Regions from separate parts of the Micromonospora sp. NPDC047465 genome, predicted to be linked through region 2. Evidence: riboswitches for the same ligand, from Rfam matches in the RefSeq annotation. Region 2 holds a riboswitch; each other region holds the start of a gene.
The links. Region 2 has a riboswitch for cyclic di-AMP ahead of ABZ793_RS06870 (hypothetical protein). Riboswitches for the same ligand answer to the same signal wherever they lie in the genome.
Positions count from the first base shown of each region.

Region 1 (3,265 bases), on a different contig from region 2:
CTCGACGCGGACTGGAACCCGCCGACGCCGCGCGCCGTCGGCGGGACCGGCCTGCCGGTCGAGCCGGACGAGGCGACCCTCTCCGCCACCACCTGACCGGCCGGCACCCGGCGGGTCAGCGGTACGGGTCGACCAGCTCCAGGACGGCCTCGGGGGCCTCGACGTGGGCGTTGTGGCCCAGGCCGGGCAGGGTGGCGACCGGCACGCCCAGCTCCTTGAGCTGGGCGTCGGTGACCATGGGGTCGTGCTCGCCGCGGGCCAGCAGCACCGGCACGTCCGTCGCCGCCAGCAGGGTCGGCAGGTCCGGCTCCCCCACCCCGAACGCGGCGGGGTCCATCGCCAGCCGCCAGCGGCCGTCGACCTGCCGCAGCCCGGCCTCGACCACGGGGTGGTCCGGCGCGAAGAGCCCGGTCAGGCCGGCCACCCGCAGGTACCGGCGGGCCGCCTCGTCCCGGCTGGCGAACCAGGTCACCGGTCGGGCGGCCAACTCCCTGGCCTTCGCCAGCTCGGCCGGGGACCAGACTGCCTTGATGCCGAGCCCGACCACGGCGTCGACCGGCAGCCCGGCGCGGCGGGCGGCCAGCGCCAGCCCGACCACGCCGCCGAGGGAGTGCCCCAGCACGACGAGCCGGTCCCCCGCCGCGAGCCCCGCGGCGATCCGGTCGGCCAGCCCGGCGAACGAGTACGCCGGCAGCGGCGGCGACCAGCCGTGGCCGGCGAGGTCCGGCGCCAGCCACCGCCCCGCCCACCGGCGCTCCAGCAGCGGCGCCCAGGGCAGCCACACGTCCCCGGTCGCGCCCATGCCGTGCAGCAGCAGCAGGACGCGCCGGCCGTCCCGGTCACCCGATTCATCGACCATAGGCCGCAGTGTGCCACCCGCCGTACGCCCCGGCGAGGGCCGTGACCCGGAGACGACATCGGGCGCCGGCTCCCGGGGTGGGGAGCCGACGCCCGACGGGTGTCTTTCTCAGGCGGAGTAGCCGCGGGTGGCGGCCCAGTTCGCCAGGGCGATGGTGGACATCCAGTACGAGGCGGTCGCCGGGTTCGCCGAGTCGGCGATCTTCACCAGCCGGCCCTCGTCCTGGTAGCCCACGACGGCGATGTAGTGGCCGCCGGGGAACGAGTGCCAGCCGCCGTCGGTGTCCGTGGCGCTGCCGGCGACGTTCACCACGACGCCCCGCCCGTCCGTGATGGCGGCGACCACGTCGGCCTGGAGCTGGTCCATCTGCGCCGGGGTCGCGGCACCGCCCGGGATCATCCGGGTCCGGTACGGGTCACCCTTCACCGTCGCGTTCAGCACCCGGGTGGTGTCCTCGGCCGAGTCGGTGCCCATCTCGTCGGTGCCCAGCTGGGCACCGAGGGCGTCCTGGCTGCGCGCGATGCCGGCGGCGCTGAGGGCGTGCCGGACGGCGGCCGGACCGCAGTTGTAGAAGGTGGTCTGGGCCTGGTAGTCGTAGTCCAGGGACTTCGCCTTCGGCGGCTTCGGCGGCTCCGGCTTGCGGGTCAGGTCCGGGTTCGGGGCGGCGCTGGTGGCGCTGGCCGACGGAGCGGCGCTGGACGCGGCCGGGGCGCCGGTCGACGGGGCCGCCGCGACGCGGGCGTCGCCACGCGAGGCGACGGTGCCGTCCCGCAGCTCGCTCACGGCCACCGGGGCCTGTGCGGCGGCGGGCGCCTCGTCGGTGCCGGCCAGCAGCGCGCCGGTGCCCGACGCGAGCACGAGCGCCGCGGCCGACGCGGCGGCCACCTGGTACGGACGCTCGGACGTGAGGCGACGGAGCTGTCGCTTGAGGTGGTGCTTCACGGTTTCCTCCACGGGCTCGGGGGGTGAGCGGCCGCCGGTCCGCGCAGGGGGGACCGACCGCGCGGACGGCGTCCGGCGGTGGTGGACCACTCAGGGGATGCGCCCGGGATGCCGGGCGACGGGCGGTGACCGGTGGGTCAGCTCGCGGCGTGCGGCCGGGCGAGCGCGGGCACCGCGGCGCCGTGGAGGCGCCGGAACGACCGGGGGGCGGGTGGGTGCTGCACGGGGATGGAACTCCTTCCGACGCCGCCGACCGGGTTAGCTGACGGACTCGGGCGGGAAGAACGCCCTACCGCGGGCCGTGGCCCGCGGATTCACCCCGATGTTGCACTGGGTCCCCGGCTCGCCTGTTCACGATTAGGCGGGTCGGCGCGGCGTCGCCTCTTGCGATCGGGTACCGCACCGGACGGGCCGACACTACTGGCCGGCCCGCGCCCTGCCAACCCGCTCCCACCTGCTTAAACCTTGATCGAGAGACTTTTTTTGCGGTCAGTTCGGCACTGACGTGACTCAATGGGACGACCGTTTCCTGACGCACCTTGCGTCGACAACCGGACGAGCGGCGGACATCGGCGCGGAATCGTCGGCGGGAATCGGCCGGGCCGTGCCGGATGACCGGTTCGGCACCGCTATGACCGGCGTCACGAAATTGCCCCGGCGGTTCAGCCCACCCGCGCGGGCCGCCACCGCACGGCGAGCGCGGGCCGACGCCCGGCGGTTCAGCCCACCCGCGCGGGCCGCCACCGCGCGGCGAGCGCGGGCCGACGCCCGGCGGAGACCGGCCGGGCCGCCGGGAGCCGGCCCGGCCGGAGCCGGACCGCTGCGGCGTACGCCTCCCCGGCCAGGGCCCGCGCCGCCTCGGCGGCCAGGTCGGCGTCCCGCCACGCCAACCGTTCCCGCTCGGCGGCGGCCCGGTGCTCGGCCCGCCTCGCGTCGCGTACCGCCCGGGCCAGCGCGATCTCCTGCTCGACCGGGTGTCGGCGGGGATCCCAGCCGGCCCGGCGGCCGAACACCTCGCGGAGTTGGCGGGTGGAGAGGTCGCCGCGCCAGTGGGCCGCCACCGCCGCCTGGTGCAGCCAGCGCTCGCGGGCGGCGTACTCGGCGGGCGTGCGCGGGGTGCGCGGGGCGGGCAGGGCGGCGGCCCCGGTGAAGCGGCGGGCGGCGGTCTCCGCCTCGTCGTACGCCCGCCAGGCCCGGTCGGCCTCCTCCTGCGCGGCGAGCCAGTCGGCCCGCCGCCGCCGGGCGGTGCGGGCGGCCCGGCCCGCCGCGACGGCCACCTCCTCGGCGTAGCGGCGCAGGTCGGCGGCCTCCGCCGCAGGGTCGACCGCGGGCGGGGCGACCGGCTCGTCGGCGGGACGGACCCGCTCGGGGCGGGCGACCAGCACCGCGAGCACGGTCAGGGCCAGCAGGAGCAGGGCGGACCAGATGGCGGCGGCCCGCGGCACCTCGATCAGGAACTGGTAG
Region 1 is NZ_JBEYTP010000003.1:100,197-103,461, reverse strand. Features, by position in the region: gene ABZ793_RS04500 (CDP-glycerol glycerophosphotransferase family protein) at 1-96, shown strand, start outside; gene ABZ793_RS04495 (alpha/beta hydrolase) at 116-859, opposite strand; gene ABZ793_RS04490 (C39 family peptidase) at 968-1,813, opposite strand; cyclic di-AMP (ydaO/yuaA leader) riboswitch at 2,034-2,175, opposite strand; gene ABZ793_RS04485 (hypothetical protein) at 2,521-3,265, opposite strand, start outside.
Region 1: another riboswitch for cyclic di-AMP. It lies ahead of ABZ793_RS04490 (C39 family peptidase); the one in region 2 lies ahead of ABZ793_RS06870 (hypothetical protein).

Region 2 (3,265 bases):
TACCCCGCCCTGGATTCGTTGGGAGACACTCGATGGGCGCCGACCACACCCGTCCCGCACCGTCCGCCCCGCCGGGGGTGCGGCGGATCCTCGTCGCGACGGTGGTGCCCCTGTTCGTCGCCACCCTGATCGCGGCCCTGCTGCTCTGGCCGTGGGACGCCCCGGACGCCGCGCCCGGCACCGATCCGCCCCGCCACCACGGCACGGTGACCCGGGTGGTGACGGAGCCGTGCCCGCCCACCCCGGAGGCGCCGGAGGGCGCCCCGGGCGCCGCGGAGGGCCCCTGCGGCACCGTGACCGTGCGCGTCGACGACGGCCCCGACGCCGGTCAGCAGGTGGAGACGCCCGTACCGGCAGGGCCGGGGGCGCCGACGGTCGCGGTCGGCGACGAGATCGTCCTGGTCCAGCTCACCGATCCCGCCGACCCCTCGGCGAGCGCCTACAACATCGCCGAACACCAGCGCGGCAAGCCGCTGCTCTGGCTGGTGGTGCTGTTCGCCGCCGCGATCGTCGCGTTCGGGCGGTGGCGGGGGCTCGCGGCGCTGGCCGGCCTGGCGGCAAGCTTCGCCATCCTGCTGACCTTCGTGCTGCCCGGCATCAGCGCCGGCAGCCCACCGCTGCTGGTCGCGGTCGTCGGCGCGGCACTGATCATGTTCGTGGTGCTCTACCTGACGCACGGGGTGACCGCGCAGACCTCGGTCGCCGTGCTCGGCACGCTGGGCAGCCTGGTCCTGACGGGCGTACTCGGCACGATCGCCACCGCGGCGACCCACCTGACCGGGTTCGGCAGCGAGGACGCCACCACGCTGTCGATGTTCCAGGCCGACGTCGACCTGCACGGCCTGCTGCTCGCCGGGATCATCATCGGCTCGCTCGGCGTGCTCGACGACGTCACCGTGACGCAGGCCGCGACGGTCACCGAGCTGGCGCACGCCAACCCGGGGCTGTCCCGGATGCAGCTGTACCGGGCGGCGACCCGGGTCGGCCGCGCGCACATCGCCTCGACGGTGAACACCATCGTGCTGGCGTACGCCGGGGCCTCGCTGCCGGTGCTGCTCCTGCTGACCGCCGACTCCCGGGCGGTGAGCCAGATCCTGACCAGCGAGTTCCTGGCCCAGGAGATCGTCCGCAGCGCGGTCGCCACCCTGGGCCTGATCGCCGCCGTGCCGCTGACCACCGGGCTCGCGGCCGTGGTGACCACGGCCGGCCGGCGCGGCGGCGAGTCAGCCGACCGCGGCGCACCCCCGACGCCGCCGGCTCCCCGGCCGGCGGCCGACCGCTCCGAGGCGCTGGAGGCCCTCAGCGGGCTGCGCGCCGGAAACGCCCCCTCCGCCGCCCCCGCCGCGTGGCCCGACCGCGACGGGAGCACGGACACCGCATGGTGAAACTCCTCAGCGTGACCGATCAGGACGTCCCGCCTGATAAACGCGTCACTGGTCACCCTCCGCCGCTACGAAATAACGCATTTAGTCGGCTTAGGGACGTAGATCCCCGGCAGGGCTCTCGGGTAACCTCGCTGCCGGTCACCGCCGAAGGCGCGCAGCGGCGCCTGCGGTGCCGCCGCCCAATCGCCGCCAGGCGAGCCGGGGACCCAGGTACGTGGGGTGAATCCGCGACAGCGGTAGGGGCCACTTCCGCCCCGAACCCGTCAGCTAACCCGGTCGGCGGTCGACGGAAGGGAAAAATGTGACGGCACCCCTACGCCGCTGGTTGACCCCTGTGGTGGCCGTGATCGCCGCCCTGGCCGTCTTCGCCGGGCCCCTCCCGGCGGCGGCCGCACCCACCCCACCGCCCCAGCCCTCCGGCCACGGGGACGACGAGCCCAAGCTGCTCAACGACTTGATCGAGGCGCGGAACCGCAACTACGTCCAGGCCAAGGCGAAGCTCGCGAAGTCGAAGAAGCGCCAACTGGAACTGGCCCTGGAGGTCGACCGGGCGCAGGCCGACCTGGCAGCGCTGGCCCCACAGGTGAGCCAGATCGCCGCCCAGTCCTACCGGACCGGGCGGATCGGCGCGGTGTCGATGCTGCTGGACACCGCCAGCCCCGACTCGTTCGTCAAGCGCGCCGCCGCCCTCGACGAGCTGAACCTGGTCAACTCCAAGAAGCTCGCCGAGGTGAACGCGGTCAAGAACCGCGCCGAGCAGGCCAAGCTGGCACTCGACGCCGAGGTTCGCGAGCAGACGAAGCTGACCAACGAGATGGCCCGCGGCAAGCGCGAGGCGGAGAAGGCGCTCGCACTGGTCGGCGGCAGGGGCCTGACCAGCGGCAAGGTGGTCGCCACCTCGCCGGTGGCCCGGATGGCACCGGGTCGTACTGCCGACGGCGACTGGAAGCCCTTGTCCTGCACCGAGAACGACCCCACCACCTCCGGCTGCATCACCGCACGCACGCTGCACATGTACAAGGAGGTCAAGCGGGCCGGCTTCAACCGCTTCGTCGGCTGTTACCGCTCCGGCGGGCCGTACGAGCATCCGAAGGGCCGGGCCTGCGACTGGTCGCTGCAGCGGAGCGGCTTCTCGCCCTGGCACAACGACGACACCTACATGTACGGCAACAACCTGACCGCGTTCCTGGTTCGCAACGCCGACCGGCTCGGCATCTACTACGTGATCTGGAACCGGCAGATCTGGTTCCCGGCGACCGGCTGGAAGTCCTACAGCGGCCCGTCGAACCATACGGACCACGTGCACGTGTCGCTGCTCTGACCGCAGCCAACGACAGGGCCGCCCCGCAGTCGCGGGGCGGCCCTGTCGGCGTCTGTCGCCGTGTCGGGTCCACGGCCCGTGGTCGCCCGTGGCCCTGCCGGCGTCCGTGGCCCTGCCGGCGTCCGTGGCCCTGCCGGCGTCCGTGGCCCTCGTCGGCGGGCGTCTGTAGCCCTCGTCGGCGGGCGCTTGTGGCCCTCGTGAGCGGGCGTCGGGCGGCCGGGCCGGGCCGGGCGAGCGCGGGAACCGGTCAGGCGAGGGCGGCGCTGGCGGCCGGCTGTGCCCCGTCGACCGCGCCCGGCCCGGTGGGCGCGGCGGCGACCCCCCGAGCCTCGCCGGGTACGGCGGTGACCGCCCGCGCCTCGCCGGCGGCCAGCCGGTACGACATGCCCACGACGGCGCAGCGCCCGGCGGCCACCTCGGCGGCGAGCACGGCCGACCTGTCCAGCATCGCCTCGACGGTCTGCGCGATGTGGATGTCGACGATCCGGTCGATGTCGTCCACGCCCTCGGCGGCGGCGCGGCGCAGGCTGGGCACCACGGCGTCCACCACGGCGCACAG
Region 2 is NZ_JBEYTP010000004.1:256,966-260,230, reverse strand. Features, by position in the region: gene ABZ793_RS06875 (YibE/F family protein) at 33-1,385, shown strand; cyclic di-AMP (ydaO/yuaA leader) riboswitch at 1,552-1,683, shown strand; gene ABZ793_RS06870 (hypothetical protein) at 1,687-2,706, shown strand; gene ABZ793_RS06865 (carbonic anhydrase) at 2,954-3,265, opposite strand, start outside.

Region 3 (3,265 bases), on a different contig from region 2:
GATCCGCCGGCTGCACCCGGAACTCCCGCTGCCCAGGGCGGTGCGTTCCACCGGCGTCGACCCGGTCGAGCTGGTGGTGCCGCCGGCGGAGCTGGAGACGGCCGTGGTGACGGCGGCCACGGCGCTGCTGGCCGAGGTGGAGGGCACCGTGGGCGTGATCACCCCGGTGCCCCGCCGGGACGAGGTGGCCGGGTGGCTGGGCGGCCTGGGCGCGCCGCGCCTGCAGGTGGTGACCAGCCTGGAGGCCAAGGGCATGGAGTACGACGGCGTGGTCCTGGTCGCCCCGGGCGAGATCCGGGCCGACCCGGGTTCGGGCGTACGGACGCTCTACGTCGCGCTGTCGCGGGCCACCCAGCGGCTGACCACCGTCGACCCGACCGGCTGAGTCGTCCCGGCCGCCGCCGGCAGTCACTTGCACATATTGCGATGTGAGCATAGATTGAACCGGGTCCGGACAGGTGACGGAAGGTGGGCGCGTGGGCGCAGGTCATGACCACCACCACGGGTCGGTCGCGAATGCCGCGCACCGCCACCGGGGCCGCCTCTGGGCGGCGTTCGCGCTGCTCGGCGCCCTGATGGTGGTGGAGGCGGTGGCCGCCTTCCGCACCGGCTCGCTGGCTCTGCTGAGCGACGCCGGGCACATGTTCACCGACGTGCTCGGCATCGGCATGGCGCTCGCGGCGATCACCGCGACCCGGCGCGCCGGCGCGGACCCGCAGCGCACCTTCGGCCTCTACCGGCTGGAGGTGCTGGCCGCTCTGGCCAACGCCGTGCTGCTCTCCGGCGTCGCGGTCTACGTGGTCGTCGAGGCCGTACGCCGGTTCGGCGACCCGCCGGAGGTCCTCGCCGGCCCGATGCTCGCGGTCGCCGTGCTCGGCCTGCTCGCCAACGTGGCCGCCTTCGCCCTGCTGCGGTCCGGGGCGAAGGAGAGCATCAACATGCAGGGCGCGTACCTGGAGGTGCTGGGCGACCTGCTGGGCTCACTCGGCGTGATCGGCGCGGCCCTGCTGATCGCCGTCACCGACTGGTGGTGGGCGGACCCGGTGGTCGCGGTGGCGATCGGGATGTTCATCCTGCCCCGCACCTGGCGGCTCGGGCGCGCCGCGCTGCGCATCCTGGTGCAGGCCGCGCCGGAGCACCTCGAGGTCACCAGGGTGCACGACCGGCTGGCCGCCGTGCCCGGCGTGGCCGAGGTGCACGACCTGCACGTCTGGACGCTGACCTCCGGGATGGAGGTGGCCTCGGCGCACCTGACGATGGAGCCCGGCGCCGAGGTCGGCGCGGTGCTCACCGCGGCCCGGACGGCCCTGCACGAGGACTTCCAGATCGAGCACGCGACGTTGCAGATCGAGCCGGGGGCGTCTCCCGGGGCCTGCGGGTCGGTTGAGTGGTAATGAGCACAGCCTTAAATCTGGGAGAGTATTGTTGACTTATGTCGGATTTGACGGTAAGCGGACAGGCACCCTCAGTCACGTGCGCTGCACCAGTCACACCGGCACCGGTAGGCTCGGTTCCGGCCTCCGCCAGGCGGCACCCACCGGTGCCGGCGGTGGCCGCCGCCTAATCGCCCGGCGGGGCGAACCGGGGAACCATGTTCGTGGGGTGCATCCGCGTCAGCGGTAGGGATCTTCCGTCCCGAACCCGTCAGCTAACCCGGTCGGCGGCTGACGGAAGGACACGTGTATGCCAGTGATGGCACCTGTACGACGACGCGCCGCCCGGTTGGCGGCCCTGATCGCCGCGACGCTCGCCCTCGGCGCCGCGGTCGCCCCGGTCACCACCGCCCCCGCGGCGGCCGCCTCCCGGGCCGGACTGCTCGCCGCGGCCCCCGGCCAGGACCAGGAGGGCGGCACGCCCGCCCTGCGGGCCCAGCTCGAAGCCGCCAGCAAGGGCTACCTGGACGCCAAGCGGGCGCTGGACACGTCGGTCAAGCGGCAGCAGCAGCTCGCCGCGCAGCTCAAGACGACCGAGAGCGAGCTGACCGAGCGGAACAGCAAGGTCGGCGAGATCGCCGGAGTGGCCTACCGGACCGGCCGGCTGGGGGTGGTGTCCGCCCTGCTCAACAGCAGCTCGCCGGACGGCTTCATGGACCGGGCCGCCGCCCTCGACGCGGTGGCCGCCAACGAGGACCGGGCGCTCCGCGAGCTCCAGGAGACCCGGGACCAGGCCACCCGCACCAAGCTCGCCCTGGACGGCGAGATCCGGGAACAGCGCAAGCAGGTCACGGTGATGGCCAAGCGCAAGGAGCAGGCAGAGCGGGCGCTGACGGTCGCCAACCGGTCGCAGGCGAGTGGCGGCGGGCCGGGCGGCAGCTCCACCGCGACGGCGAAGCCGGCGCCGCGCAACTCCGACGGGTCCTGGCCGTCCGAGTCGTGCAGCGTCAACGACCCCACCCCCGCCAACGGCTGCATCACCCCGCGCACCCTGCACGCGCTCAACCAGGCCAAGGCGGCCGGCTTCACCCGCTACGTCTCCTGCTACCGCCCCGGCGGCTCCGGCGAGCACCCGAAGGGCCGGGCCTGCGACTTCGCGGCACAGAAGAGCGGGTTCGGCGGCGACGCCACCGGCGGCGACAGGACGTACGGCAACAACCTGGCGGCGTACTTCGTCAAGAACGCCGACCGGCTCGCCGTGCTCTACGTGATCTGGTACAGGCAGATCTGGCTCCCCAGCAGCGGCTGGAAGTCGTACAGCGGGGCCAACGGCGACCCGTCCAGCGACCACACCAACCACGTGCACCTGTCGGTCTACTGACGCCCCGGCCCCGGTGACCCGCGAGCGGGTCACCGGGGCCGACCGCCTTCCCGCCGCCACCTTCCCGGCCGACGGCCGGGGATCTCGCCGTGTCGTCGATGCCCGGCTCAGCCGGGCGGTGACTCCGGCGGGTGCCCGCCGAGGGCGACGCCGAGCCGGGCCGCCAGCCCCAGGTGGGCCGCACGCGCCTGGCGGAAGGCGTAGCCGAAGAGCGGGACCGGCGCGGCAAGGGTGATCTCGACGTCGATCCGGACCACGCCGTCCGGCTCGGCCCGCAGTCGGGTCCGGTTGCGCACCGTGGTGGCCGGCCACTGCCGGGCCACGGTGACGATCTCGTCCGGCCCGTCGACCAGGACGTCGGCCCGGTAGGTGACCGGCAGGCGCAGCGGCCCGACGGCCAGCCGGTCGGTGATGAGGTAGCTGGCCCGCGCGCCGCGACGGGGCGACACCCGGCGGACCCGGGCGATCAGCGGGTGCAGGTCCTGCTGCCGGGCCGGGTCCGCGAGCAACC
Region 3 is NZ_JBEYTP010000002.1:97,151-100,415, reverse strand. Features, by position in the region: gene ABZ793_RS02745 (AAA family ATPase) at 1-385, shown strand, start outside; gene ABZ793_RS02740 (cation diffusion facilitator family transporter) at 477-1,394, shown strand; cyclic di-AMP (ydaO/yuaA leader) riboswitch at 1,548-1,679, shown strand; gene ABZ793_RS02735 (hypothetical protein) at 1,693-2,754, shown strand; gene ABZ793_RS02730 (SRPBCC family protein) at 2,862-3,265, opposite strand, start outside.
Region 3: another riboswitch for cyclic di-AMP. It lies ahead of ABZ793_RS02735 (hypothetical protein); the one in region 2 lies ahead of ABZ793_RS06870 (hypothetical protein).